DNA from 3 places in the Arthrobacter sp. E70 genome. Region 1 is predicted to be linked to each of the others. Evidence: riboswitches for the same ligand, from Rfam matches in the RefSeq annotation. Region 1 holds a riboswitch; each other region holds the start of a gene.

Evidence for each region. A riboswitch is a leader RNA that binds a small molecule or an ion and turns the genes downstream of it on or off. The one in region 1 is predicted to bind cyclic di-AMP.
Region 2: it holds a riboswitch for cyclic di-AMP, as region 1 does, so the genes downstream of both, AC3IMC_RS13385 (aggregation-promoting factor C-terminal-like domain-containing protein) here and AC3IMC_RS17170 (M23 family metallopeptidase) in region 1, are expected to answer to the same signal.
Region 3: it holds a riboswitch for cyclic di-AMP, as region 1 does, so the genes downstream of both, AC3IMC_RS02955 (LysM peptidoglycan-binding domain-containing protein) here and AC3IMC_RS17170 (M23 family metallopeptidase) in region 1, are expected to answer to the same signal.

Annotation. Positions count from the first base shown of each region.
Region 1 covers NZ_JBYQFR010000015.1:21,300-30,651, reverse strand. The annotation lists gene AC3IMC_RS17200 (molybdopterin molybdotransferase MoeA) at 1-873, opposite strand, end outside; gene AC3IMC_RS17195 (DUF6457 domain-containing protein) at 870-1,163, opposite strand; gene mobA (molybdenum cofactor guanylyltransferase) at 1,179-1,835, opposite strand; gene AC3IMC_RS17185 (HNH endonuclease) at 1,890-2,390, opposite strand; gene AC3IMC_RS17180 (NlpC/P60 family protein) at 2,658-3,422, opposite strand; gene AC3IMC_RS17175 (C40 family peptidase) at 3,585-4,250, opposite strand; cyclic di-AMP (ydaO/yuaA leader) riboswitch at 4,321-4,498, opposite strand; gene AC3IMC_RS17170 (M23 family metallopeptidase) at 4,627-5,448, opposite strand; cyclic di-AMP (ydaO/yuaA leader) riboswitch at 5,459-5,669, opposite strand; gene AC3IMC_RS17165 (iron-dependent transcriptional repressor DtxR) at 5,819-6,514, opposite strand; gene serC (phosphoserine transaminase) at 6,791-7,921, shown strand; gene AC3IMC_RS17155 (DUF3027 domain-containing protein) at 7,998-8,606, opposite strand; gene AC3IMC_RS17150 (cold-shock protein) at 8,613-8,996, opposite strand; gene AC3IMC_RS17145 (hypothetical protein) at 9,212-9,352, shown strand, end outside.
Region 2 covers NZ_JBYQFR010000009.1:129,831-139,182, reverse strand. The annotation lists gene AC3IMC_RS13410 (hypothetical protein) at 1-520, opposite strand, end outside; gene AC3IMC_RS13405 (response regulator transcription factor) at 745-1,485, shown strand; gene AC3IMC_RS13400 (sensor histidine kinase) at 1,498-2,991, shown strand; gene AC3IMC_RS13395 (bifunctional glycosyltransferase family 2/GtrA family protein) at 3,132-4,478, shown strand; gene AC3IMC_RS13390 (glycosyltransferase family 39 protein) at 4,475-6,562, shown strand; cyclic di-AMP (ydaO/yuaA leader) riboswitch at 6,726-6,885, shown strand; gene AC3IMC_RS13385 (aggregation-promoting factor C-terminal-like domain-containing protein) at 6,891-7,595, shown strand; gene AC3IMC_RS13380 (glyoxalase superfamily protein) at 7,674-8,081, opposite strand; gene upp (uracil phosphoribosyltransferase) at 8,127-8,762, opposite strand; gene AC3IMC_RS13370 (phosphatase PAP2 family protein) at 8,775-9,352, opposite strand, start outside.
Region 3 covers NZ_JBYQFR010000002.1:203,069-212,420, reverse strand. The annotation lists gene AC3IMC_RS02985 (DUF4389 domain-containing protein) at 1-1,263, opposite strand, end outside; gene AC3IMC_RS02980 (universal stress protein) at 1,340-2,203, opposite strand; gene AC3IMC_RS02975 (hypothetical protein) at 2,466-2,897, shown strand; gene AC3IMC_RS02970 (mycothiol transferase) at 2,943-3,467, shown strand; gene AC3IMC_RS02965 (ribonuclease Z) at 3,460-4,410, shown strand; gene AC3IMC_RS02960 (protein adenylyltransferase SelO) at 4,420-5,886, shown strand; gene AC3IMC_RS02955 (LysM peptidoglycan-binding domain-containing protein) at 5,944-6,786, opposite strand; cyclic di-AMP (ydaO/yuaA leader) riboswitch at 6,790-6,980, opposite strand; gene AC3IMC_RS02950 (TraR/DksA family transcriptional regulator) at 7,257-7,616, shown strand; gene AC3IMC_RS02945 (DNA alkylation repair protein) at 7,613-8,164, shown strand; gene AC3IMC_RS02940 (DUF1810 domain-containing protein) at 8,157-8,603, shown strand; gene AC3IMC_RS02935 (glucose 1-dehydrogenase) at 8,614-9,352, opposite strand, start outside.

The DNA.
Region 1 (9,352 bases):
CAACTCAGCCACGGCACGCCTGAGGTGGTCGGTTCCGGAGCGGCCGGTTCCGCCCGTAGTAATAACGACGTCGGCCGGCTGGCCGGGTGCATCCGGCGCCTCGGGTACCACGTCTTCGAGGGCAGCGAGCCACTCGGGGTAGGAATCGCCGATCCTCTGCCGGCCGCCCCGGATTCCTCCCAGCATCCCCACGACGTCCGGAAGCTGCGGGCCGAACGTGTCCCGGACCTGTCCGGGGGCCGGGGTGCCCTGCTCCACGACTTCCGAACCTGTGAACACCAGGCGCACCACCGGCTTGCCCTCGACGTACAGGTCGTCGTATCCCGCCACGGCTGCCAGGGCCAGGTGCGCCGGGTTGAGGTCCACGCCAGCCTTGACCAGGACGTCGGCCTCCAGGGCTTCCTCCCCTGCCTTGCGGATGTGCTCCCCCGCGCGCGGCTCCCCGGGCCGGGCGCTGCCTCCGGTCATCAGGAGGGGCAGCCCTTCATCGTCCTCGCCCATCAGGGCACTTTCGGTGCGGAGCACAGCCTTGGCACCGGGAGGAATAAGCCCCCCGGTCGCGATGGGGCTTGCCTGGTGCGGCGCCAGGCGCGTTCCGGGTTCCACGGGAATCCATGGACCGCTTCCGTTGACAGCCCAGCCGTCCATGGCGGAGGAGGCGTAGTGCGGCATGTCCTGCTGGGCCACGATGTCCCGGGCGAGTCGTCGTCCGAGGGCGCGCCCCAGGGGAACCGGCCCTGGAGGAATGGGGGTGGCTGCATCAAAGGCCGTCTGCCGGGCCTCCGCCCAGGTATGGGCAAGATGGTGGGGGGCGTGCTGTGGTTCAGTTGTCCCCTGCGGCGCCCCCGCTTCGCTGTGGGGTTCCTGCGTCATCCGCCGGGAGTCCCGGCGGATTCCGCATCATAGTCGGCGGCGAGCGAACGGGCCACGGCCAGGGCCGCCTCCATGGAGCCGCTGTCTACTTCGCCCCCGGAAGCCGCCGCCTGCCCGGCGGCAAAACCGGCAATAAAAGTCGTGAGGGGCGCGGCGGGCCGGACCACGGAATGGGCGGCGACGCCCGCGAGGGCAAGGACGGCGTTGATGTCCACCTGGACGTCCTCCAGGTTGTACGCCTGGAGCAGGGCCCTGCACCACTCTTCCAGTGTTTCGTCCTGGCTTTTCACGACTTGCCTCCCACGTTAGCTCCGCCCGCGCCGGTTCTGGGTTTCCGCCCCGGTCCCGGCGGCGACCCCCAGCGCGGCAGCATCATCCCAGGTATCGACGTCGGCGGTGGCACCGGCGGGGACTGTGACAAGCTGCACGTCCAGACTAGCAAGAAGCGCCCGCACCGAAGCGTTGACCAGCCTGTCACGGGCGGCCAGCTCGTCGGCGGCCTTTCTTAACCCATTCGTGCTATAAAAACCGGTGAGCGGCTGGGCCCTTCCGTCCGGGCCGCACGCCATGGCTCCCGGCGTGCCGGCGGCCGCCAGCAGGGCGGCATGCAGCACCGGGACGGCTTCGGACACCAGCGGCATGTCGCAGGCCAGGACCAGGGTGTAGGGGGCATTGGCCCCGGCTTCCGCCAAGGCGTACAGGCCCGCGGCAATGGCAGCGGCAGGGCCGGCATAGGCGGGTTCCTCACGGCACTCCAGCAGACCCGCCGGCAGGGTTCCGGCCGGAACGGACGTGGTGTCGCCCACCACCACGGTGCGGCCAGCGCCGGCTGCCGCGGCGAGGGACCGCTCCAGGAGGGACGAGCCTTGAAAGACCAGCGCCTGCTTGGGCACCCCGCCCAAGCGCGAGGACCGGCCGCCGGCCAGGATTACGGCATCAAAGTCACAGCGGCGTTCTTCCACTCCCCCACTGTAGCCACCGGCACGGTCCCGGCAGAAGCGACGGAGGCAGCGCGTTTAGGCAGCGCGTTCAGGCAGCAGGAAGGGATCCCAGGCCGGCGTCGGCTTCTCCAGTTCCTTGATCTGCCAGATGGTTCCATGCGGCGGTTCCGGGACAAACCGGAGTGTCCAGCCCATCTCGGAGGGGGTGTGGTCGCCCTTGACGTTGTTGCAGCGCAGGCATGCCGCCACCAGGTTTTCCCAGGAATCTGCGCCGCCGCGGGACTTCGGGTGGACGTGGTCGATGGTGTGTGCGGCTTTTCCGCAGTAAGCGCATTTGTGTCCGTCCCGGCGCAGCACCCCCCGGCGGCTCACGGCCGTGGAGTGGTTGTATCGGGGGCGGATGTAGCGGTTGAGGAGGATCACGGACGGGCGCCCCAGGACATCCGTGGGGCCCACGACGGGATCGTCGCCTTCGGCCACCACGCTCGCCTTGCCCGTCAGCACAAGCACCAGCGCCCGGCGGAACGTAACAACCGCCAGCGGTTCATATCCAGCATTCAGAACGAGAGTGCGCATGCACGTACCTCTTCACGGCCGCACCCGTCAGGGGCACGAGGGCCGGCTGCCCTCGGCATGTCCGGGCTATGGATCGACACCACAAGAGTAAACAGAGAAATGCAATATGAGGTAATCGGCGCCACATCCAGGGCGGAGGAGGGAACTGCATCCTGCACCGGTGCGCGGCCGGACAGCAGCGCTAAAACGCCAGGGACCCCCGCCTGGCGGCGGAGGTCCCTGGATATGCGGCGTCCGGTTTGTGGCCGGGACGGCGATCGAAAATGCTTAGCTGACGCGGATGAAGACCGGGCCGGATCCAACGTTCGCGCTGAAGACAACGGTCTGGTTGCCGTTGTAGCCCCCGTGGACAGCCATGCCGTTGCCGGCGTACACAGCGATGTGCGCCATGCCTGCGCCGCCGTCGGCGTAGTAGATGAGGTCGCCGGGCTGGGCTTCGGAGGCACTCACGGTGCGGCCCAGGGACAGGTAGCCGGCAGGCCAGTCGTGGAAGTGGATGCCGACGGCCGCCAGGGAGTTGGTGACCAGCATGGTGCAGTCCTGCATGACGCCAAGCTGGGCGTAGGCGGCGGACAGGATGGCCGCACCCTTGCCGCTGGCGGAACCCTGGGAAGTGGGGGCAGCAGCAGTGGAAGCCGTCTTGGCAGTGACCTTCGGGGCGGCCGGCGCAGCCGCGGCTTCCTGGACCTGTACCTGGGGCTCGGGCTCGGGCTCGGGCTCGGCCACGGGAGCAGGCGTGGTGGTCACGGCAGGCTTCTCGTAGCTGATGGCGATCGTAGAGGCTGCGGAGATCGGCGCGTCAACGACGGATTCGACTTCCAGCGCAGATGCGGGGGCGGAATCACGCTTGACGTTGGCGTCAGCAGCGTTGGCCGCGATGCCGCTGGTCAGGACCAGACCGGATGCGGCGGCGATGACCGCAGCCTGGCGGCCCATGCCGCCGGCGTTGTCGCTGACAGCCTTGGCAATGACAGCGATCGAATTGGTTTTGGTGACCTCGGCGCGGTGCCGTGCGGTAGCACGAGTCGTCATCAGTTCTCTCTTTCGTTTTTCCTCAGGACCGCTGTGGCTTGTCCGAGGGGTGTGGACGCGCCGGCATCTTGGGGGTACGCCGGCGCATCCCGAACGGGGATGTGGTGTTGAGCGAAAAGCTTGGGGGCAAAGAAAAAGCCCTTGGACCCGGGGGTCGAAGAACTAGTTCAGGGTGAAGAAGGAAGAGGAGCCGGTAGCCGTCACGGCGTGCAGCAAAGTTCCCTGCGAGGGGTTCAGCGCGCTGATCATCATGCCGTTGCCGACGTAGATGCCGACGTGCGCGCCACCGTTCTGCATGACAAGGTCACCAGGCTGCGGGGTGGAAGTCGGCTTCATCGCGGTCCACGCGTTCGTGCGGGGGATGCTGATGCCGGCCTGCGCGTAGACCCACTGGGTGAAGCCGGAGCAGTCCCAGCCCGTCACGGGGCTGGTGCCGCCCCAGACGTACGAGTGGCCGATGCCGGTGTAGGCGATCGCTGCAATTCCGGAGGTTGCTGCCGAAGAAACGGTCTCCGCTGCCTTCGCGGCTCCGGGGGCATCCTGTCCGGCGGTGCGGTCTGCCGCGGTGGACTGGGTCCGGATGGTTTCCACCTTGGGAGCGGCGGTGGTCTTGACCACGGGACGCTCGAAGGAAACCGTGGCGGTGGGCGCAGCGGTGACAGCGAGAGCGGTCTGTGAAGAGCCGGATTCGGTGGAGGCGGAGACACCAGCGGTGGTGTCCGCTGCGGTGGCCGGCAGTCCCATGCTCAGGATGAGGCCGGAAGCAGCTGCCACAACGGCAGCCTGGCGGCCTACGGTCCCGGCGTTGGCACTAACAGCCTTGGACACGGAGTCCAGGGGGTTATTGCGAACCGTTTGCGCACGGTGGCGCGCAGAAGTGTGGCGTGAAGACACGAAGGTAGCCTCTCCCAATGCCTGCGAGGTGAGCTGTCGGATTCGGATGGGAGTCACCCGGCCACACTGCTTCCTGCGAAGCTCGTGACTTAACCCCAAGGCCTTCGAAGTGAAGGCCAAAATTGGTTCCCCCGCCCCTGCCAGACGATGAAATGCGAACGGACCTTGAGCGGTGGCAGAGTTAGGCAATCCACTCAAGAGCGTCAACTTCGGAAAAGTTGACGCGAGTTAGACGGTACAGCAGTTTTGACCGAATGTCACATTCAGATCACGGACCGTGACCGGCAACTGAGAGTGGACGGTCATTTTCCTAGAGCCAGCCCATCGGGTCGACCACTTCGCCGTTGACCTGCACCTCAAAGTGCAAGTGGCAACCAGTGGAGGCGCCAGTGGTTCCGCTCAAGGCGACAACCTCACCGCGGGAGACGGTCTGTCCCACCTTGACGTTGAAGGACGAGAGGTGGTTGTAGGTGGTCTCAAGGCCGTTGCCATGGTCGATGACCACCCGGTTTCCGCCTCCGAACTCGTGCCAGCCGGCAAAGGTCACGGTCCCCGTGGCAGCGGCCAGGACGGAGGTCCCGCACTGGGCCACGAAGTCCTGTCCGCGGTGGAAATCTCCGGAGCCGCCCGTGATAGGGCTCACCCGGTAGCCGAACGGCGAGGCGGTGGCCAGGGAGGCCAGGGGTGCGGCAAGTGTGCCCGCCGAGGCGGCACGGCTGACGGAGCCGGCGGACTGCGCGCTGAGCAGCTGCTTGAGCTTGCCGTCAGGATCTGCCTGCGTGACAACGGCGGAGCGGCTGAAGTCGACCTGGGCGCCTATATCGGCGGAAATCTGGGGCTGCGGGCTGACCGCGGAAGCTGCAACGGGGGCGGCCCCCGCGGCGTCAGTGGCGAGGACGGGACCGGTGGCAGGCATGGCAACCGTCAGGGCGATACCGCTGGCGGCAAGGGCGATGCCGGCCTTCTGGCCAATTCCGCTGGCGGCGGCAAACTCCGTAACCTGCCGAAAGGGACCACGGCGGCGGCGCGCGTCGCGGTGCGGATCGCGGGGGCGCTCCGCGGCGACAACCTCGACGACCCGGGGTGTCGAAGCGGGGCCGGACGCGCGGCGGCGGCCCCGGGAGGTCTGCATGGTCAAGTGGGGTTCCTCTCTGGGTAAGCCTGCGGAGTTAGCTGTCGGATTCGGGTCAGAGAGTTCAAAGACCCGGTCCGCCGTAAGCAAGCTTCCGCACAGAGGTATCCCCGGAGGATCCTTCACTGGAGAGGCTTGCTGCTGACGGACTTCACCCCAAGGCAGTCCCCCGCTGCCGGTTGTGGTTCCCCCGCCTCTGCCAGTTACGACTCGTGCTCCTGATCCGCTGGCAGAGCTCGGCTCCGGATCAGGTAACGCTTAAGTATCAACGCTTGGTTCAACTATAGGGCCTTAAGTCCCTAAGTAACAATTCCGTTATCTTTGCATGGGCGCAGCCCGATGGGGTACGCCAAGCCTTCCCGAAGCAGTCCTACTGGAGGGCAACAAAGACGTGTGCTGCCACCTCCGGCGGCAGCTCCAGCGCACCCTCGATCCCCGGCACGCGCACGGAGATGTAATCGCCCACTCGTTCCAGGGCCACGACGGCGCCGGGCCGGATTCCGCCTTCGTCGAGCTGCGCCAGGAGTTCCGGTTCCACCTGGATGGGTTCTGCCAGCCGGCTGACGGTGACGCCGGAGGAGGGGCCGTAGTTCTTCATGGCTTCGAGCAGGCTGATCGCGCCGTCGGCAAAACCGGGAGCTGGCGGCCCGCCCAGTTCAGCTAGCCCGGGGATGGGATTCCCATAGGGCGATTCCGTGGGGTGGTCCAGCATTTCATAGATGCGGCGCTCCACCCGTTCGCTCATCACGTGCTCCCAGCGGCACGCTTCGTCGTGGACGTAGGCCCAGTCCAGGCCGATGACGTCGGCCAGCAGGCGCTCCGCCAGCCGGTGCTTGCGCATGACCTCGGTGGCGCGCTTCCGGCCCGTCTCCGTAAGTTCCAGGTGCCGGTCGCCGGATACCACCACGAGCCCGTCGCGTTCCATCCGGCCAATGGTCTGGGAGACGGTGGGCCCGGAGTGGCGCAGCCGCTCGGCAATGCGGGCGCGAAGGGCGACGATGTTTTCTTCCTCGAGTTCCAGGATGGTCCGGAGGTACATCTCCGTAGTGTCGATCAGATCCGTCATCCAGCTCAGCTCCTCGAGCGCAGTACCTTGCGTTGTCCCACCGTATCGCCTCTTCCCGCGGCGTGGTCCGGAGGACAGCTTAGCCTATTTTGACTTTGTCCGAATAGCCGTACCGGCACGTCTCATTGGCTGGACTATGACGGCCCCGGCTCCCGCCCCTACAGCTGTTCAGGCAGAATGGGGAGGGCCTGCGCTGCCACCCGGCGGCCGGCTGCCACCACCTGTCCGGCCCGATATCCCGGACTGAAGCTATGTCACCGCCGAATTGGAGCACCTGTGAGCGAAACCAGCATCACGATTCCCGCCGACCTCCTGCCCAAGGATGGGCGTTTCGGGGCCGGCCCGTCAAAGGTCCGGCAGGAACAGATCGATGCCCTGGCCGCAGCGTCCAAAACCATCCTCGGCACCTCGCACCGGCAGGCCCCGGTCAAGAACCTGGTCGGCTCCGTCCGTGATGGCCTGAGCCAGTTCTTCCGCGCGCCCGAAGGCTATGAAGTAGTCCTTGGCGTCGGCGGGTCCACGGCTTTCTGGGACGTCGCCAGTTTTGGACTGGTCGAGAAGAAGGCCCAGCACCTGTCCTTCGGCGAGTTCGGCTCGAAGTTCGCCTCTGCCACGAACAAGGCGCCGTTCCTGGATACGTCCTCCATCATCACGTCGGATCCCGGCACCCGCCCCGAAGCGGTGGCCGAAGCCGGCGTGGACGTCTACGCCTGGCCCCAGAATGAGACGTCCACCGGTGTTTCCGCGCCGGTCAAGCGGGTTGCCGGTGCGGATGACGGCGCCCTGGTGCTCGTGGACGCCACGTCAGCAGCCGGGGGCCTGGACGTGGACGTCGCCGAAAGTGATGTCTACTATTTCGCCCCGCAAAAGAACTTCGCGTCCGACGGCGGCCTCTGGCTGGGCCTCTTCTCCCCGGCCGCCATTGAACGTGCCGCACGGATCAAGGAAAGCGGACGCTGGATCCCGGACTTCCTGGACCTGCAGACCGCCATCGACAATTCCCGCCTGAACCAGACCTACAACACGCCGTCGCTGTCCACCCTGGTCACGTTGGATGCGCAGGTGCAGTGGCTGAATTCCAATGGCGGCCTGGACTTCGCTGCTGCCCGCACGGCCGATTCCGCGGGCCGGATCTACACCTGGGCGGAGGCCTCGGAGTTCGCGACGCCGTTCGTCTCCAACCCGGACGAGCGTTCCAACGTCATCGCCACCATCGACTTCGACGACTCGGTGGACGCCGCCACGGTGGCCAAGGTCCTGCGCGCCAACGGCATCGTGGACACGGAGCCTTACCGCAAGCTGGGCCGCAACCAGCTGCGCATTGCCACCTTCGTTGCCATTGACCCCGAAGACGTTTCGGCGCTGCTGTCCAGCATCGACTTCGTGGTGGGCGAACTGCGCAAGTAGTCCAGCATTAACGGACGACGGCGCCGCCCGGGTTCTCCCGGACGGCGCCGTTTCCTATTGCCCTGGGTCAGGCGCGCTAGGCTCCTGGCTGCGGGCCGTCGTCGTCCGTCGGCTCGCCGCTACCGTCAGCCGCCGGGGCATCTTCCGCAGCGGAGGCAGACCCCTCCGCATCCCGCGCTGTGGTTTCCCCTGCTTCGCGGACGTCCGATTCCTGCTCCTGCTCCGGTTCCTGCGCATCCTCGTTCTTCGCATCCTCGTCCTGCGCATCCTCGGGCCGGACACGTTCGGCCCACGGCACCCATTCCGGGGCCAGGATCGAATCCTCGGATGGCAGCAGCCCCAGCTCGCTGACCGTCACCGCTTTGGAGCGGGAGTTGCGGGTCAGCACCGCATACCACTGCCAGCCCACGTATCCCGGAAGCCGCGACTCGAACAGGTGCGTCACGAGGCGGTCCCCTTCGCTTTTGGCGGCGAGGTGCGGACCGATCGTGGCCGGCGCCGTGATGCCCTCAATCGCGCTGCGGGCGGTGTCAACGGCGGCGGCCAGGAAGGCATCAGGCTTTCCGGTGCGCCAAACGGGCACGCCAGCCTTGCGCTTGGCAGGAACCTTGGCCGCACTCCTGGCCGGAGTCTTGGCAGCCTGCTCCTGCGTGGGTGTGCCCGGCTGTTCAGCTTCGGGGTTCATGGGCGGCTAGACGTCCAGCTCGTCGGCAACCTTGCGAAGGGCGGCCGCGATTGCCTTGCCTTTGTTCCCGTCCGGGTACTTGCCCTTGGACAGTGTCCCGGACAGGTTGTCCAGGACGGTCACCAGGTCCTGCACCAGCGGTGCGAGGTCCTTGGCGCTGGGACGCTTGGCCTTGGCGATGGACGGCGTCTTGTCCAGGACCCGGAGCCCCAGGGCCTGGGCGCCCTTGCGGCCATCGGCCACGCCGAATTCGACGCGGGTGCCGGCCTTGAGCTCCGTTACGCCCTCGGGCAGCGACGACTTGGGCAGGAATACCTCCTGGCCGTCCTCGCCCGCGAGGAACCCAAAGCCCTTGTCCTTGTCATACCACTTGACCTTGCCGGTAGGCACGTAATCAACCTTCTTCGTTCTGCTGTCATGAGACACGGCCGGCTGCCACCGCGTCCGCCCTGTTGTGCGGGTTCAAGGTATGGCAACTTCAAACCGTGTTGGTCTGTATCCTTCAAGGTTACCTGCCGGGTGGGCCAATCACGCTTCCAGCCGCCCCGCTGAACGTTATCTGCACAGTTCAGCCTTCGGCCGCACTGCGCGGTACCGTTACGTCCATGACTCTCTCACGATACCGGCGGCCCCTAACCATCCTCGCCGCCGTGATTGCCGTGCTTTCCCTGGCAGCCGTGGGAGCGGTCATGGCTTATGCCTTCGCCGGGGCAGTGGCCCCCACCTGGGTCACCTACGCCGCGCTT
Region 2 (9,352 bases), on a different contig from region 1:
TGCCCATCTGTCCGGCCATGGTGACATAGCCGGAATCCTGCAGGACCACGTATTCGGAGTGGACGGCAGCATTCAGGCCCGCCATGCCCATCCCCGGTCCGCCGGGGCCGCCGCCCGGGCCGCCGCCGCCCGGGCCGCCACCGTCCATGCGGCCACCGTCCATCCCGCCCATTCCGGCGCTCATGCCGCCCTGGTTACCGGTCCCCGGCTGGCCCGCCACTCCGGCGCCCAGGGCACTGCCGGTGGCGGCACCCGTGCCGCTGTTTCCTGCAGCGTAAGCGCCGACTCCCGCGGCCGCGGCCACGGCCACCACCGCCCCGCCGACCAGCAGGCCCTTCCTGCCGGTCCACTTGAACGGCCGCCCACCGGAGGAATCGGGGGATGGGTACGGCTGCGGGACGCCCCACCCATGGGCCGGTTGGCCGGGTGTGCCTTGGTTCTGTGCACCCTGGTGCTGCGCGCCCTGTTCATCCTGCGCACCTTCCCACACCGGCGAGGGCTGTCCCTTCTGCTGATCCATTGCTCTCTCCCATGAAGTCGAAACTGCTGTCGTTCCAACAGGCTCTTCCGCGTTGCTGTGCATGGGCTGTGCGGCAGGCCAAGCCTGGCTGTGACCTCAACCAACAGTTAATCGCCATGTTCGGCCTCATCCAGCGGCAACAGCCAGGTGGCTAGGCTTGGGCTCACAGCTGCAACACAGGAACCGCAAAGCATCGGCAAACCGACAGGACGGAGAGTTGTCCCATGGCATCCCCGCACTCCATGACCAACCACCTTCCCCAGCTCACCCACCCGGACGGTTCCCCCATCCGCGCCCTGGTGGTGGACGATGAGCCGAGCCTGTCAGAACTGATGAGCATGGGCCTGCGCATGGCGGGCTGGTCGGTTGCCGTCGCCGCCGACGGACCAGGCGCGGTGAAGCTTGCCAAGGACTTCCACCCCGATGTCCTGGTGCTGGACGTCATGCTTCCAGGGTTCGACGGTGTGGAGCTGCTGGGCAGGATCCGCGCCTTCGCACCCGAGGTGCCCGCACTCTTCCTCACCGCCAAGGACGACGTCCAGGACCGCATCGTGGGCCTGGCCGCCGGCGGGGACGACTACGTCACCAAGCCCTTCAGCATGGAGGAAGTCCTGCTGCGCCTGCACCGCCTGGTACAGCGTTCCGGAGTCGCGGCCATGGACACCGCCGAGCTGGTGGTGGGCGACCTGGTCCTGAACGTTGACACCCGCGAGGTCACCCGCGCCGGGCAGGACATCCAGCTGACCGCCACCCAGTTCGAGCTGCTCCGCTACCTGATGGAAAACCCCAAGCGAGTGGTCAGCAAGGCCCAGATCCTGGACCACGTATGGGACTACGATTTCGGCGGCCAGGCCAACATCGTGGAACTGTACATTTCCTACCTGCGCAAGAAGATCGAAGCCAACCACCCGCCGATGATCCACACCGTGCGCGGAGCAGGCTACGTCATCAAGCCTGCAGACTAGCCAAGGAAGAGCATGTCATCGCTTTCCGGTGTCCCCCGTCCTGCGGGCCGGTCCTGGTTCAACCCTTCCACCTGGCATCTGCGCACCCGCCTGATCCTGCTCTCCATGGCACTCCTGGTGGCCATCTCGAGCGCCATCGGCGTGGTCAGTTACGCCTCCATGGATGTGGTCCTTACCAACCAGCTGGACGCGCAACTGAAGCTGGCATCCCGCGGCCGGCCGCCGGAAGGCAACCCCTCCGGCCGGCCCGATCCCCTCGACGCGCGGGGGCAAAGCGTCGGAACACTTAACGCGCGGGTGGTGAACGGGCAGGTCAGCAGGGAGGCAGGCTTCCTTTCCTCTGACGCCACCCGCCTCCCGCTCACCTCCCGGGACGTCGCCACCCTGCAGGCACTCCCCCACGATGGCGTTCCGGTGGACCGCGAACTGTCCAACGGCGACTACCGGCTCATGGCCACCACAACCCCATATGGCGATGTTGTGATCACCGGGCTGCCCCTCGCAACGAAGCAAAGCACCGAGGCCTCGCTGATATTGACCATGGTGCTGGTCTCGCTGGGTGGCCTGGTCCTGATCGGTTTGGCCGGTACCGCTTTGATCCGCAGGACGATGCGGCCGCTGGAACAGTTGTCCGATGTAGCCACCAAGGTTTCCAAGCTGCCCCTGGACGCGGGCGAGGTGGCGCTGGCCGTCCGTGTCCCTCCCGGCGCCGCACACCCCGGAACGGAAGTGGGAAGTGTCGGCCACGCCCTGAACCTGATGCTGGACAACGTCTCCAACGCGCTGCAGGCGCGGCAGCGCAGTGAAATGAAGGTGCGCCAGTTCGTGGCCGACGCGTCCCATGAACTCCGAACTCCGCTAACCGCAATCCGCGGCTATACCGAACTGCTGCGCATGACCGAACCCCTCACCGAGGACGGCCGGAAGTCGCTGGCACGGGTGCAAAGCCAGTCCGAGCGGATGACGGCGCTGGTGGAGGACCTTCTGCTCCTGGCCCGTCTGGACGAGGGCAAGGCGCCCGAAACCACCGATGTGGACCTGACCCAGCTGGTGATCGAAACGGTCAGCGACGAGAAGGTGATGGCCCCCGACCACATCTGGCAGTTGCGGTTGCCTGATGAACCCATCACCGTCCGCGGTGATGCCACCCAACTGCATCAGGTGCTGGCCAACCTGCTCTCCAATGCCCGGAAGCACACCCCCGCCGGCACTACCGTGACCACCGGGGTGATGCGCTCGGCCGACGGCAGCGCGGTGGTCACCGTCACCGATGACGGGCCGGGGATTCCTGCCGAGTTCCAGGGCAGGATCTTCTCCCGTTTCACCCGGGCCGACGCCGCCCGTTCCGGCACGGAAGAAGGCTCAGCGGGCGAAGGGTCCTCCGGGTTGGGGCTTTCCATCGTGGAGTCGATCGTCAAAGCCCATGGGGGCACAGTGGAACTGGTCTCCCGGCCCGGCAGGACAGAGTTCGCCGTCCACCTTCCAGGGGCCACACCCGCCTCCTGACCCGGCCGCCTTGCCCGTCGGCGGAGACGTTCTGGACACGTGCAACTTACGTCCCGTGCAACTTAGGTCCGGGCAACTTACACAGGCACGTCACAGGCTTTGCCTAAAGCCCTCAAATGCGCTGGCGCCACTCTTGATGCATGACGCTCGCCGACTCCACTTCAGGAACCCTGCAGGACGCCTCGGTGGTGCCGCCGGGCCTTCCTTCCCGGGCACACGCCGTGCGGCGCGCGCCCGTGGACACCCGCACCCCGGTCCCCGTCCTGGACGTCACCATCCCGGTGTACAACGAGGAACGTGACCTCGAGGAATGCCTGCGCAGGCTCCACGGGCACCTTCGCGAGTCCTTTCCGCACAGCTTCCGCATCACCGTGGCGGACAACGCGAGCACGGACGGCACGTTGAAGATCGCCGAACGGCTGGCCCGGGAATTTAGCGAGCTCACCGTGGTCCATCTCCAGGAGAAAGGCCGCGGCAACGCCCTGCGCAAGGTGTGGCTGGCGTCGCCGTCGCCCGTCCTGGCCTACATGGACGTGGACCTCTCCACCGATCTCGCCGCCCTGGCTCCCCTGTTGGCGCCCCTGATGTCCGGGCACTCGGACCTGGCGATCGGCACCCGGCTGACCCGGAACTCGCGCGTTGTCCGCGGGCCCAAGCGCGAATTCATCTCGCGCGGCTACAACCTGATGCTGCACTCCTTGATGGGTGCCAGGTTCAGCGATGCCCAGTGCGGCTTCAAGGCCATCAGGGCCGACGTCGCCCAGCAGATCCTGCCGCATACCGTGGACAGCTCATGGTTCTTCGACACCGAGCTTCTGGTCCTCGCCGAGCGCTGCGGCCTGCGGGTCCACGAAGTCCCGGTGGACTGGATCGACGATCCCGATTCCAGCGTCGACGTGCTCCGGACGGCGCTGGCGGACGTCCGCGGCATGGCCCGGCTGAGCCGGGACCTGGTCTACGGGCGCATCCCGGTGCCGGAACTGCGCGCGGCCCTCGCACGCGGACCGTTGCCTGCCTTGTCCCGGACCGGGGAGCAGACCCCCGGCAGCAGCCTGTTCGGCCAGCTGGTCCGGTTCGCTGCCATCGGCGCCGCCTCCACCCTGGCCTACCTGCTGATCTTCGTGTTCTGCCGCGCTTTGATGGACGCGCAGCTTGCCAACTTCCTGGCGCTGATTACCACCGCCGTGGCCAACACCGGTGCCAACCGCCGCTTCACGTTCGGCATCCAGGGCGGCAATCCCATGCGCCACCATCTCGAAGGTTTGATCGTGTTCGGCATCGGCCTGCTGCTCACCTCCGGTTCCCTTGTCGTCGTGCACAGTACGACGACGCCGGACCGGTGGGCGGAAGTCCTCACCGTCATCGCGGCGAACCTGGCCGCCACCGCAATCCGCTTCCTGTTGTTCCGGCTCTGGGTCTTCCGGGAAAGAGGCAGCAACACGACCGGCGCAGACGCCACCACTTCCACAGAAACGGCAGCATCATGACCTCGACCACCTCCCCTGCGGGCTCCGGTTCCACGCCAGCCGCGCAGTCCACAGCAGCCCCCCAGGCCACGACAGATCTGCCCGCACCATCCGGCGGCTCCGTACCCGCGGCCGCAGCCAGCCCGGGGCGCTGGACCCGTTACGCGTTCGGCAACCAGCCCCGCTGGGTACGGCCCTCCGCCGCCGGCCTCCTGCTGGCCACAGCCGTCCTGTACCTCTGGAACCTCGCGGCCACCGGCTACGGCAACTCCTTCTACGCCGCCGCCATCCAGGCCGGCACGAAGGACTGGACCGCTTTCCTTTTTGGCTCGCTCGATGCCGGCAACGCGATCACCGTGGACAAGCCGCCCGCCGCACTGTGGATCCCGGCCCTCGCGGGCCGCATCTCCGGATTCTCCCCACTGAGCATGCTGGTTCCGCAGGCACTCATGGGGGTTGCCGCCGTCGGTTTCCTCTACCTGGCCGTCAAGCGCGCCTCGGGACCGGCAGCGGGCCTGCTGGCCGGCGGCGCCCTCGCGCTGACGCCCGTGGCAACGCTGATGTTCAAGTTCAACAACCCGGATGCCCTGCTCACCCTGTGCCTGGTGCTGGCGGCGTACTTCACCATCCGCGCCGTCGAGCGGGCGGGCTGGAAATGGCTCGCCGCGGCCGGTGCCGTGATCGGCCTGGCGTTCCTGACCAAGATGCTGCAGGGCTTCCTGGTTGTTCCGGCGCTGGGCCTCGCCTACCTCTGGGCGGCCCCCACCACACTCGGACGCCGGATGGTGCACCTGCTGGGCGCACTCGGCGGAATTGTCGTGGTGGCTGGCAGCTATGTGGCGCTTTTCCAGCTGACGCCGGCCTCGGCGCGGCCCTACATGGCCGGGTCCACCACCAACAGCTTCCTGGAACTCACGTTCGGCTACAACGGCCTGGCCCGCATCACCGGGTCGGGTGAAGGCATGCCCGGCGGCGGCGCGGGCTTAGGCGGAGGTGCGGGCTTAGGCGGAGGTGCGGGCGCGCCGGGAGGGACGGAGGGCTTCGGCGGCGGCAACACCGGATTCGGCGGCGCCGCCGGCCTTCTGCGGATGTTCGGGACCAGCTTCGGCGGCGAGGTGTCCTGGCTGCTGCCCGCCGCCCTGATCCTGCTGGCCGCGGGGCTATGGTTCACCCGACGCGAGGCCCGTACCTCCCTGAGCCGGGCATCCCTGATCCTGTGGGGCGGCTGGCTCCTGGTGACGGCGGGCGTCTTCAGCTTCATGAGCGGCATCGTCCACCCGTACTACTCCGTGGCCCTGGCCCCGGCGATCGCGGCCCTGGCGGGCATTGGAGCCATTGAACTATGGCGCGGGCGGGCGTACTGGCCCGCCCGGATCGTGCTGGCCGTCGCCGTGCTCTCCACGGCAATGTGGTCAGCGGTGCTGCTGGTCCGGGATGCGTCCTGGCTCCCGTGGCTGGGCATCACCGCCATTGTCCTCGGCGTCCTGGCGACGGCCGCGATCCTGCTCCGCGTTGACGGCATGGGGACTGCCGGCCGGTTCCGCCATGCCGGACCCGCCGCCGTCGTCGTGGTGTCCCTGCTGGCAGGAGGCCTCGGAACGGGCGCATGGACGCTGGCAACCGCTGCCACGGCGCACTCCGGTTCCATCCCGACGTCGGGCCCTGCCGGTGCTGCCGGCCTGGCCCGTTTCGGTGACCCCGCCGGCGGTGGTACCGCCCGCGGTGGTATGGCCGGCGGTGGTATGGCTGGCGGGCCCGGCGAAGGAACGCCGGACACCGCGCTGACCGCCCTCCTGTCCGCCACCACCACGAAGTGGTCCGCTATCGTCTCCGGCGCATCCCAGGCAGCAAACCTGGAACTGGCCTCCAACACGAGCGTGATCGCCTTGGGCGGCTGGAACGGCGGGGACCCCTACCCCACGCTCGCGCAGTTCCAGGACATGGTGGCCAAGGGTGAGATCAGCTACTTCATCGAAGGCGGGGCCCGTGGCATGGGCGGCGGCTTAGGCGGCCGGGGCGGCACCTCAGAGGTGGCCGCGTGGGTCCAAGCCAACTTCCAGTCCCGGACCGTGGGCAACTCCACGGTCTATGCGCTGACAAAGTAGCAGGCCCAGAGGCACCACGGATAAGGACGGCTGATAACGGCTGGCAACGCGACGCGCCATTCATCGTGACTTCCGTTACCTAAATGTGACTTAAGCGCAGGCTTCCTGTACCGTCGATTAAGTGCGGCCCGCGTTCGGACCGCAATCCCGGGTTGACGCCAAGCTCTGCCACTTCCCGGATTCCGCTTGAGCAACGGCAGAGGCGGGGGACCCACCGTCCCGGGCATTGACTGCCCTTGGGGTTAAGCAGCATGTGATCATTCCGTGCTGCCGGATGCCCTCATCCGAACCCGACAGCTAACTCCGCAGGTGTGAGAGGCGATCAACCATGTCCAAAAACACGGCAGAACCCTGCCTGCAGTCCAAGGCAAAACACCGGGCCAAGGCCCAGGCGGCCAAGAAGAGCACACTCGGCCGGCGGGCCGCCATCCTTGCGGCATCCTGCGCCGTGCTGGTTGGCGTAGGCGCCGCGGGCCAGGCGACCAGCAGCATCGTCCCGGTGTCGGCCACCGAGGCCCACTCTTCCACAGCCGCTTCCGACGCCCAAATGAGCATCGAGAAGAGCGAGATCCGGTCAAATCCGGCAGCAACCCCCGCTCCTGCGCCGATCAGCGTGGCACCCCAGGCGGCCGAACCGGCACCTGCCCCGGCCCCGTCCACTCCCCCCGTTGAGGCGGCACCCGCTCCGGCCCCCGCACCCGAGCCTGCTCCCGCCGTCGCGGTCAACGATCCTGCCGGCGCCCAGGCCTACGCGGCCAGCCAGCTGGCATCCTTTGGCTGGAGTGCTGACCAGATGCAGTGCCTGAAGACCCTGTGGACCAAGGAATCGGACTGGACCACCACCGCCACCAATGCCAGCAGCGGGGCCTACGGCATCGTGCAGTCCCTGCCGGCCGAAAAGATGGCAAGCGCCGGCGCGGACTACCTCACCAACTACCGCACCCAGATCAACTGGGGCCTGGACTACATCAAGAAGAGCTACGACTCTCCCTGTGGCGCCCTGAACTTCCACCTGGCCCACAACTGGTACTAGGAATCCCGCACCTGTGAGCAGGTGCGAAACCCGGCACCGGCAGCAGCCCGCATCCACGGATGCGGGCTGCTCTCCGCGTTAATCAGCCCGCGTTGATTCAGCTGCCGGCTGCCCCGCGTTCCGCCACGGGATGTACTGGACAGACCACTTGTTGCCGTCGGGATCGGAGAAGTACACGAAGTGGCCCCAGGGCAGCACTTCGATATCACTGACATCCACCCCGTTGTTCTGCAGGTGGTCGTGCGCTTCCTGGATGTCGTCAACCACCATCTGAAGGGTGGTTCCTGTGCCGGCAGGGGCGTCCAGAAGCCCCTCGCCCATGCAGATGGAGCAGGCAGAGCCGGGCGGCGTCAGCTGTACAAAGCGGATGTCGTCCGAGGGCCGCTCGTCATAGTCGGCGTTGAAGCCCACCTGGTTGACGTAGAAATCCTTGGCGCGGTCCACGTCGGACACGGGGACGTAGACAAGTTCAAGTTTCCAGTCCATCCGCACAGGCTAGCGGCGGGACCCTGTTTGGAAAAGGGTTGCAGCCTACCCGGCAATGCCGTAGAGGCGGTCCCCGGCGTCGCCGAGGCCGGGAACGATGTACGACTTGTCGTTGAGCTTCTCGTCGATGGATGCCAAGACAATGTGCACGTTGGCGCCCGACAGCTCTTCCTCCAGCCGGGCGAGGCCTTCGGGTGCCGCCAGCAGGCAGATGCAGGTGACATCGGACGCGCCACGCTTGAACAGGAACTTGATGGCCTCGCGCAGGGTTCCGCCGGTGGCCAGCATGGGGTCCAGGACGAAGACCTGCCGACCGGTCAGGTCCTCCGGAAGGCGCTCCGCATAGGTGATGATGTCCAGGGTTTCCTCATCCCGGGCCATTCCCAGGAAGCCCACCTCGGCGGTGGGAACCAGCTTGGTCATGCCCTCGAGCATCCCCAGGCCGGCCCGGAGGATGGGGACCACCAAAGGCGTGGGCTTCGTGAAGGCCGTGCCGACGGTGGTGCTGACGGGAGTCTGGATGGTGACGGGCTCGGTGCGGACCTCGCGGGTAGCCTCGTAGGCCAGCAGGGTGACCAGCTCCTCCGTCAACTGGCGGAAGACCGGTGACGGCGTGTTCTTGTCCCTCAGGACGGTGAGCTTGTGGGCAACCAGCGGGTGGTCAACAACGAGAGTGCGCATCCACCAAAACTATCACCCGCCGGTACTCTGCCCGGGGCCGGAAGTACCGCCGTCGTGCAGTTCCTGGGCCACCACGTCGCGGACCACGGGACGGTCGAACGACGGCGGCGCACCGGCATGCTCCCGGCGCCGGACCAAGTGGAACAGCCTGTGCGCCAGGATCACTATGGCCACCCAGGCGAACCCCAGGATCCAGCCGGCCATGACGTCGGTCAGCCAGTGGTGACCGAGGAACACCCGGCTCAGGCCCATGGCGATGATGAAGAGGGTCCCAGCAGTGATCGCCGTGACGCGGGTCCACATCACGTTGAACTGGAGGCAAATGAGGTAGACGATCAGGCTGATCACCACAGTGGTGTTCAGGGTATGGCCGCTGGGGAACGAGGGTGAATCCTCATACGGCGGCACTGCGTCGGCGTGGTCCGGCCGGGTGCGGCCCACGAGCTTCTTTCCGAATGTGGTGGCCGCGATGGACGCTGCGGCCGCGCCCCCAACGAGGATAAGGGGGCGCCAGTTGCGGCTAAGGAAGGTCAGCCAGGCGGTGAGGATGCTGGCAAGGATCGGCATGCCGACGCCGCCGCCAATATTCG
Region 3 (9,352 bases), on a different contig from region 1:
CCAGTTCCAGCGGAGCACGCCGACGTTGAAGTCGAACAGCGCCCGCGGATACCGGCCGGTGACCAGGATGGCGAAGCCGGCCACGATGGTGGTGACGATGAATGCAAACCACAGGAAGAACAGAATGATGAAATGCGGGATGGCCAGGAACCACTTCACGAGCCACATCCAGCGGGAGAGGCGGGGATCGAGTTCCCCGTAGAGCCGTGCCGGGTAGGGCGCGAAGTCAGCCGATAAGCCGCCGGGCGGGGGCGGGACGGCTCCTGGCTGGACGGATTCTGGCGGGACAACTCCGGGTGGAATTGCTCCGGGCGGGACTGCTCCGGGTGGAATTGGTCCGGGCGGCACTGCAGCGCCGGGCGAACCGGGTGGGGCCGCTCCCGCCGGCGTTGCCCCTGGCCCCGCCGGACCGGCGGGGTAGGGGCTGCCGGGAGGGGCACTGCCTGGATACGCACTGCCTGGATACGCGCTGCCGGGATACGCGCTGCCGGGATAGGGGCCGCCGCTGGCATACGGACCGCCCTGGTAAGGCCCTCCGGGGTAGGTGCTGCCGGTGTAGGGACCGCCTGCCGGCGGCCTGGCCGGCGGACCCGCGTGCCGCCCGAGCCCCATGGCCCCGAACACAATCAGGGGGATCCCGATCAGGAGGGCGATGGTTCCGCCCACCAGCAGGCCGGTGGCTGCCGGCCCGATCAGCTCGGACCGGAAACCGGCCTGCATCCGGACGTCCACCCCGGAGGAGGCATCAGCGTTCATCACCACGATTTCCCAGGTGCCGGCCGCGAGGTCCCAGGTCAGCTCCTGCTGCCCCGGACCTGACACCGAGGTGGCCCAGAAACCCTGCCCGGCAGGCGGCGTGGCGGGTGTGTCCCCGGGGATGTCGCGGTACTCCGCACGGTCGCCCCGCCGGAAGGCATTGAGCAGCTCCGAACGATGGACGCCTGAGAGGTAACGCTCGACGTCCGCCTGCGGGCCGATGCCGATGAACACCTCCTTGCCCGGTGATGCGGATTCCGCCCGCAACCGCAGCGTCCCGATGTCGAAGGGAACCCTGCCCGGCACGTCTTCGCGGAAAGTCTCCATCCGTGGTGACGTGATTGCATAGGAGCTGACGGAAAAGCGGTTGGTACTGGACGTCAGGTACCCGTCGCCCTGGGCGGCTCCCACGGCTGACGCCACGGCACCGCCCGCCAGGGCAGCCAGGCCCGGCACAGCCAGCAGGATCCCGAGAATGAGCATGATGATGGCGGCGGGCTTTTTCATGGTGTGGTTCCTTGCGCCTGGGAAACTCTGCGTGGAAGAAGGAGCTGGTGGGAAAAGGCGCAGCTGCGGCTGCCTACTAGATCTGGTTCTCGCCGGCCTCGGTCCTGGTGATGACGGTGGGGCAGGGGAGGTGCCTCAGTACGCCGTGGGCGGTGGACCCGAGGAGAAGGCGCTTGAAGGCGCCGCGGCCGCGGCTGCCCACCACCAGCAGCCGCGCACCGGACGCGGCATCCACAAGCGCATCCACCGGTCCGCGCTCGGCCTCGAGCCGCTGGTGAACCGTGAGGTCCGGGTAGTCCTCCTTGAGCCCGGCGACGGTTTCGGAGAGCACGATCCGTTCTTCGTCGACGGCCAGGCTTGCCAGGGTTGCCGTTGACAGGCCCGCGTCGATAACAGGATTGGGGACGTTGATAGCGTAGACAACCGTCAGTTCCTCGCCGTCCCGGTCCGCTTCCGCTGCGGCAAACGCGACCGCCTGGGTTGCTTCAGGGGATCCGTCCACGCCGACCACTACGCCCGTCCTGCCCTCAAGGTCCTGGGTTCCGACGACGGCGACCGGGACCTTCGCGCCCGTTGCGACCTGCAGTGCACGGTCGGCCAGCGTGCCGCCGAGGTGGCCGCTGCCGGAGCCGACCACCATCATCGACGTTCTTTTGGAGTACTTGGCCAGTGATCCACCCACGCTGCCGGTGAGGAGTTCGGTGCTGACTGCCGGTTCAACCCCGTCCAGGCGGGCGGCAGCCTTCTGCAGGAGTTCCTGGCCGACCTCCTGGAGGGTGCCGAACCAGGGGTAGGGCTCCGCTACCCAGCGGTCGTCCACAACATGGAGCAGCACCAGCGGCAGGCCGGCGCGTTTTGCCCGGGCGGCCGCCCAGAGGACTGCGGCCTGGCTCTGGGCCGAATCATTGGTGGCCACAGCGATTGGTTTACGGGTTGTCATGGCCGCACTTCCTGATCTGTTCGAAGGGTCCAGTAATGGGCAGGGCACCTCCAGGCGCCCGGACCGCAGCCCAGCCATGCCGTGGTCCTGCCCTTCAAGACTGGCTCCGGGCGCGGCGGGGCTGTAGGGCCAAAAGTCACAGGACTGGATAATCCGGCTACGGCGCCAGGCCCGCCTTGGGGTCAATGTGCCGTCGGCGGTTCCCACCGGCAGCATTTGGTCAGTATGCTTACTAACGTCCTCCGAAGAGAAAGGCACCATCATGACTGAACAGAACCTGCCCGACGACGAACTGGAAGTAGTGCAGGAAGACGACGTGCTTCTCGACCAGGCGCCCGGTGCCGCCTCTTCCCTCGAACTTGATCCGGTCTCGGGGGAGCCCGACAGCTATCCGGGGGCCGCGGAGAACAACCCGGACCGCTGGCAGGAGGATCCGCTGCTGCAGGACGAGGCGGTTTCCGGCGAAGAGGAAGACTTCCTCAGCGAGCAAACCCTCCGTGATGAGACCGCCCGGGCACGGTATGAAGCCGGCGACGAGCAGGTGCCCCCGGAGGCGCCCACGCTCGGAGAGGCGGCGGCAGACGTCGACTTCGGCGAAGTGCCTGCCGGCCTGGAAGCGGACGGCAGCGACGACGAAGAGAACTTCGGGGGCTCCCCGCTCAGCGAGTTCGAGCCTGACGACCTGGAGCGCTGACGGCCACCACCCGGGGCGGCGCGGCAGGGCAGGCGAGGAGACGCCATGAAAACGAACGAACTGCTGGCTGACGCCTTCGGGCGCATCCAGGCAGTGGTAACGCAAACCCTCGACGGTCTCGATGAGGCCGCCCTGCAGCGGCGGCCGGCGGGCACCGGCAATTCCATCGCATGGCTGGTCTGGCACCTTGGCCGGGTGGAGGATGCCCAGGTGGCTCCGGCTGCCGGGCTGGAACAGGTCTGGACGGCCCAGGATTTCGTGTCCCGCTTCGGGCTGCCGCTCTCCCGGCAGGACACCGGCTACGGCCATACGGACAGCCAGGTGGACGCGGTACGTGCGCCGCGGGCTCTCCTGCAGGAATACTACGACGCCGTGCACCAGCAAACGGCCGCCGTGCTGTCAGGGCTCCGGGACTCCGACCTTGACCGCGTTGTCGACAGGAACTGGGACCCGCCGGTGACTTACGGGGTGCGGCTGGTGAGCATCCTTGCCGATTGCCTCCAGCACGCCGGCCAGGCCGCTTACGCCAAGGGGCTGCACGGAGGGAAAGTGGAACGGGCCGGTGCGTGAGCTGGTGGTCCTGGGGACTGCCTCACAGGTGCCCACGCGGGCCAGGAACCACAACGGCTACTTCCTGGGTTGGGACGGCGAAGGCCTGCTCTTCGACCCAGGTGAAGGCACCCAGCGGCAGATGATCCACGCCGGCGTTTCTGCCACCCGGATCACCAGGATCTGCCTGACCCACGTGCACGGCGACCACTGTTTTGGCCTGCCGGGAGTGCTGTCGCGGATGGCCCTGGACGGCGTGTCCCACCCGGTGCACCTGCATTACCCGGCGGCCGGCGAAGACGTCGTCCGGGCCCTTCTCTCCGTCAGTTCGCCAGGCATAGACCTGCGGCTGCACCCCCATGGTTCAGCCGGGGCGGTGGCCGAAGGCCTGGAGGTCCGGCCCCTCAAGCACCGGATCGAGACGTTCGGTTACCGGCTCACCGAGCCGGACGGCCGCACCTTCCTGCCGGAGCGGCTTCAGGCCGCCGGCGTCGCCGGACCGGACATCGGGCGGCTGCAGCGCGGGGGCAGCCTTGAAGGAGTGCCGCTCGAGGAAGTGAGCATTCCGCGGCCGGGCCAGCGCTTCGCGTTCATCATGGACACCGCGCCTTGCGCCGGCGCCGACGAACTCGCCGCCGGGGCCGACCTGCTGGTCACGGAATCAACGTTCAGCGACGACGACGGCGGGCTGGCTGAGCAATACCGCCACCTCACCGCCGGGCAGGCGGGGGAGTTGGCGGCGGCCGCGAAAGCGCGCACCCTGGTGCTCACGCACTTCTCGGCGCGGTACGGCGACGATGTCTCACTGCTGGCGGCCCAGGCGAAGGCGCGCGCCCCTGCTGCGGCGGTGGTGGCCGCGGAGGACCTGCAGCGCATCGCCGTTCCACCCAGGCGTACCGTGCCGGGATTTACGGCCCGGTCCGGGTTCACGCCCCGCGCGCCCCAGAACGAACCACGGAGATAGGGTTAAAACATGACGGCAGCAGCTGAATCCACGCTCACGCTCGACGGCAAGTTCGCCCGCGAACTGGCCGAACTCGCCGTTCCCTGGCAGGCCGAGGAAGCCCCGGCTCCGGAACTGCTGGTCCTTAACGAGGCGCTGGCCGCTGATCTGGGCCTGGACCCGGGCTACCTCCGCAGCCCCGAAGGCGTCCGGCTCCTGGTGGGCAACCATGTCCCGGACGGCGCCACACCGGTGGCGCAGGCATATGCCGGGCACCAGTTCGGCGGGTACTCACCCCTGCTCGGCGACGGGCGCGCCCTGCTGCTGGGTGAGCTGACTGACCGCAGCGGACGCCTCCGCGATATCCACCTCAAAGGCTCCGGCCGCACTCCGTTCGCCCGCGCCGGGGACGGCCGTGCCGTCGTCGGGCCCATGCTGCGGGAGTACCTGGTCAGTGAGGCCATGCACGCCCTCCGGATCCCCACCACGCGCTCCTTGGCGGTCGTGGCCACCGGGCGGCAGGTGCGGCGCGACGGGATGCTGCCGGGGGCCGTCCTGGCCAGGGTGGCGGGCAGCCACCTGCGTGTTGGCAGCTTCCAGTACGCGCGCGCAACGGAGAATATCGGCCTGCTCCGGAGGTTGGCGGACCACGCCATTGCCCGCCATTACCCTGACGCTGCGAAGGTCGAAAACCCCTACCTGGAACTGTTCCGGTCCGTGGTCTCGGCCCAGGCTTCCCTGGTGGCCCGGTGGATGCTGGTCGGATTCGTGCACGGAGTGATGAATACGGACAACATGACCATCTCCGGAGAGACGATCGACTACGGCCCGTGCGCCTTCATGGACGCATTCAACCCGGGCGCCGTCTACAGCTCAATCGACGTCAGCGGACGCTACGCCTACGCCAACCAGCCCGTCCTTGCCGAATGGAATCTCGCCAGGCTCGCCGAGGCGATGCTGCCGCTGATCGACGAGGACCAGGAGAAGGCGGTAACGCCGGCGGTGGAGGCCCTGGGCGCATTCCGCGGGCAATACAGCGCCGCGTGGTCCGGCGGCATGAGGGCCAAGCTGGGCATCCCCGAGGCCGCGGCCGCCGATGAGGCTGCCTCGGCCGTGGTGGACGGGGCAATCGCCATCCTCAAGGACGGCCCCGTCGACTACACCCTGTTCTTCCGGAACCTCGGCAAGGCTGCCCGCGGCGACCTCCGGCCCGTCCGCGGCATGGTCCTTGACCTGCCGGCCTTCGATTCCTGGGTTGAGCGGTGGCAGGCCCTGGGCCCCGACCAGGAGCTGATGGACAGCGTGAACCCGGCCTATATTCCGCGCAACCACCTGGTGGAAGAAGCACTCGCGGCCGCCACCGGGGGAGACCTGGACCCCCTGCGCCGGCTGCTGGAAGCGGTCACTGAACCCTTCACCGAGCGGCCTGGGCTGGAACGCTACGCCGAGGGAGCGCCCGAAGACTTCGGGAGTTACATGACCTTCTGCGGGACCTGAACGCAGAAGGGCGGCGGCCGGAAATCCCGGCCGCCGCCCTTCTTCGACGCGCGGTGGTTAGGCCACGCGGACGGCGGAGTAGCCGCCGAGCCAGCTGATGGAGTGTACCTCGGTGGTGTAGCCGTTGACGCCGCCGCTGACCACCTGGCCGTTGCCGGCGTACACGCCCACGTGGCCGGAGGTGATGATCAGGTCACCGGGGGCCGGGCTGCCCACCACGCTGCCGTACTGGAAGAACTGGGTGGGGGCGAGGTCGCCCACCGACTTGCCCACGGAGCGCAGGGCCTTTTCCACCATGGCCGTGCAGTCCTGCTGGACACCCAGCTGGCCGTAGGCCGATGCGAGGATCGCGGCTCCCGTGCCGGTACCGGTGGAGGCCGGGGTGGCCGAAGCGTAGGACATGTTCATTCCGGTGTTCACCGGAGTGGACGCAGCTGCCGCCGTAACGGGTGCCGGGGCGGGAGCGGGTGCCGGGGCGGGTGCTGCCGCAACGTATCCTGCCTCGGGGATCTGGATCTGGTCACCCGGGTAGATGATTGAGGACAGTCCCAGTCCGTTGGCGGACAGGACGTCGTTCAGGCCGACACCGTAGGCTGACGCGATGGCGCCAAGGGTATCGCCGGAAACCACCGTGTGGACGGTGCCGGCAGCGGCGGCCGGCGCTGCCACCTGCGCGGCGGGCTCGGCGGTGGCCTCGACGTTAGTCGTGGTGCCCGGGGCGGTTACACCTGCGTGGGCCGGCGCACCGACCCCGAACGCAATGCCGGATGCTGCTGCCACTGCGAGCGCCGGGCGGCCCAGCGAGCGGGCCTGGGACTTCGCTGTCACGGCGAGGCCCTCGAGCACAATTGAGCGGGCCGGAGTCGCGCGGTGACGGGCTGCATTGGAAATTTTTGACACGGTTGATCGCCTCTCCCATGCCTGCGGGGTGAGCTGTCGGGTTCGGGCTGGAGATGCCCGGCCGAAAGCACCCCGCAACGGACGGAGGCGCTATTCGACTTAACCCCAAGGCCTCAAGAGGCCATGGAAATGTGGTTCCCCCGTCCCTGCCAGCTGGAAACGATCGAATCCCGGGTCAGCGGCAGGGCTCGGCAAGCTGATGGGAATGTCCCGTCTGGGAGGGACACCATTCGACCATAACCCGCTCTCGGGTCAATTGTCACATTTGGATAACATGCGAGGTTTTCCTCTCGCATTAAGCAATCGTTTTGATGCGCGACTTCGCCTGTTACTGCAACGTGTTCATGCATGCCTTGGTAACGCTTCCGCCACGGTCTCCTGCCAAGCCATGCAAGCACCCGGCAGGCTTCGGAACTATGCCCCTGATCGTGACCAAGATCAAGGTCCTGAGGGGGCGCTAGGCTTTCCCTATGCCAGACGTTGAACGGTTCCGGGTGCTGCTCGAGCAGGAGCGGGAGCGGAGGTCGGCTTTGCTGCCGGCGCTCCGGGCGGATATCGCGGCGGCGAATTCAGCGCGCCAGGACTCCAACGTCGACGACGAGCACGACCCCGAAGGTGCAACGATCGCCTTTGAACTCTCCCAGGCCGCAGCGCTCCTGAAGCAGAGTTCGGCGGGGCTTGACCAGGTGGAGGCCGCCCTGGCCCGGATCGGCGACGGTACTTACGGTATCTGCGCGGTGTGCGGGGAGCCCATCGCCGAGGGCCGGCTGGAAGCCCGGCCGTGGACCCCCTATTGCATCCGGCATGCGGCAACGGGGCGTGGGCAATGAGCGGCGCCACGGACACGGTGGCCGCGGCCGCGGAATTCATCGACAGGACCCTCCAGAATGAGGGTGCCTGGTACCGGGCGGACGACGTCGGCAGCCGGCTGGGCGGGGCCCTCGCCTCCTACGGCTCATCCGTCGGGGCGGTCCGCGGCACCGTGCGCGACGCCCTGCGAAAATTCAAGGCCCTTGACCACGACGGCACGGTCATGCTTGCTTCGGCGCTCTGGGGCCAGCCTAAACCCGGAGCCCGGCCAGTGTTTGAGCGGCGCCTGGCCGCCGTCGTGCTGCTGCAATCCAAAGTCCGCGGGCTCCGGCATTCGGACCTGACCCGCCTTGAAGGGTTCCTCCGCTCCGCGCTGGCCCAGGAGCTGGTGGAGCCGATGATCGCGGACGTCCTGGTGCCGCTGCTGGCGGGACTGGGGGAACGCGAACGGCAGCGCGCCGACGTTGTCCTGGCAAGATGGCGGGAAGATCCGCAGCTGCAAGCGGCCGCGGATGCCCTTGAGAAGGACCTGACCCTGAGAAACGCACCTGGGAGATCCAATGAATGAACCGTTTGACCTCGCCCGTTTCGTCACCGCCCAAAACCGCGGTGGAACCTATGAGCAGGCGCTGGGGGAGCTGCAGGTGGGCAACAAGACCGGCCACTGGATGTGGTTCGTCTTCCCGCAGATCGCCGGCCTGGGGCGCAGCGCCATGTCCCGCACCTACGCCATCGCATCCCTGGCTGAAGCACGCGCCTATCTGGACCACGACGTCCTCGGCCCCCGGCTGCTCGAATGCGCGCAGGCCCTGACCAACCACCCCGACCGGTCCGCCGAGGATATCCTGGGCGGCATCGACGCGCAGAAGCTGCGGTCCTCCATGACACTGTTTCTCCGGGCGGCGCCCGGAGAAACAGTGTTCAAGACCGTCCTGGCCCAGTTCTTCGACGGCCAGCCGGACGAGGCCACCGACGCGCTGCTTGCCGAACAGGAAGCCGCCGGATAAGCGGCAACGGCTACGGCGTGGGGCTGCCGCCGTTGACGTTGAGCGTTTCGCCCACCACGTAGCTGGACTCCGGCGACGCGAGGAAGACATACGCGGGTGCCAGTTCGGCGGGCTGCCCGGCCCGGCCCAGGGGAGTGGACTGGCCGAACTCGGGCAGTTCCTCCTTCGGCTGGCCGCTGCTCACCTGCAACGGGGTCCAGATGGGGCCCGGAGCCACCGCGTTCACCCGGATCCCCTTCGGTGCCAGCTGCTGCGCCAGCCCCTTCGTGAAGTTGTTGATGCTGGCCTTGGTGGTGGCGTAGTCCACCAGCGTGGGCGAGGGGTTGTACGCCTGGATCGAGGTGGTGTTGATAATGGTGGAGCCCGGCGGCATGTGCGGCACCGCAGCCTTGGTCAGCCAGAACATGGCGTAGACGTTGGTCTTCAGCGTGTGGTCGAACTGTTCATCCGTGATGTCCTGCAGGTCCTTCTGGGCCACCTGCTTGCCGGCGTTGTTGACCAGGATGTCCACCCCGCCCAGGACGGCAACGGCGGTGTCCACCAGGTCCGTGCAGGCCGCAGCGTCCTTGAGGTCGCCGGGGACCTTGATTGCCTTGCGACCTGCCGCCTCAATGATTCCGGCGATCCGTGACGCGTCTTCCTCTTCCTGCGGCAGGTAGGAGAGCACGACGTCGGCGCCTTCCCTTGCGAAGGCAATGGCGGTTGCCCCGCCGATGCCGGAGTCCGCGCCGGTCACGATGGCACGGCGG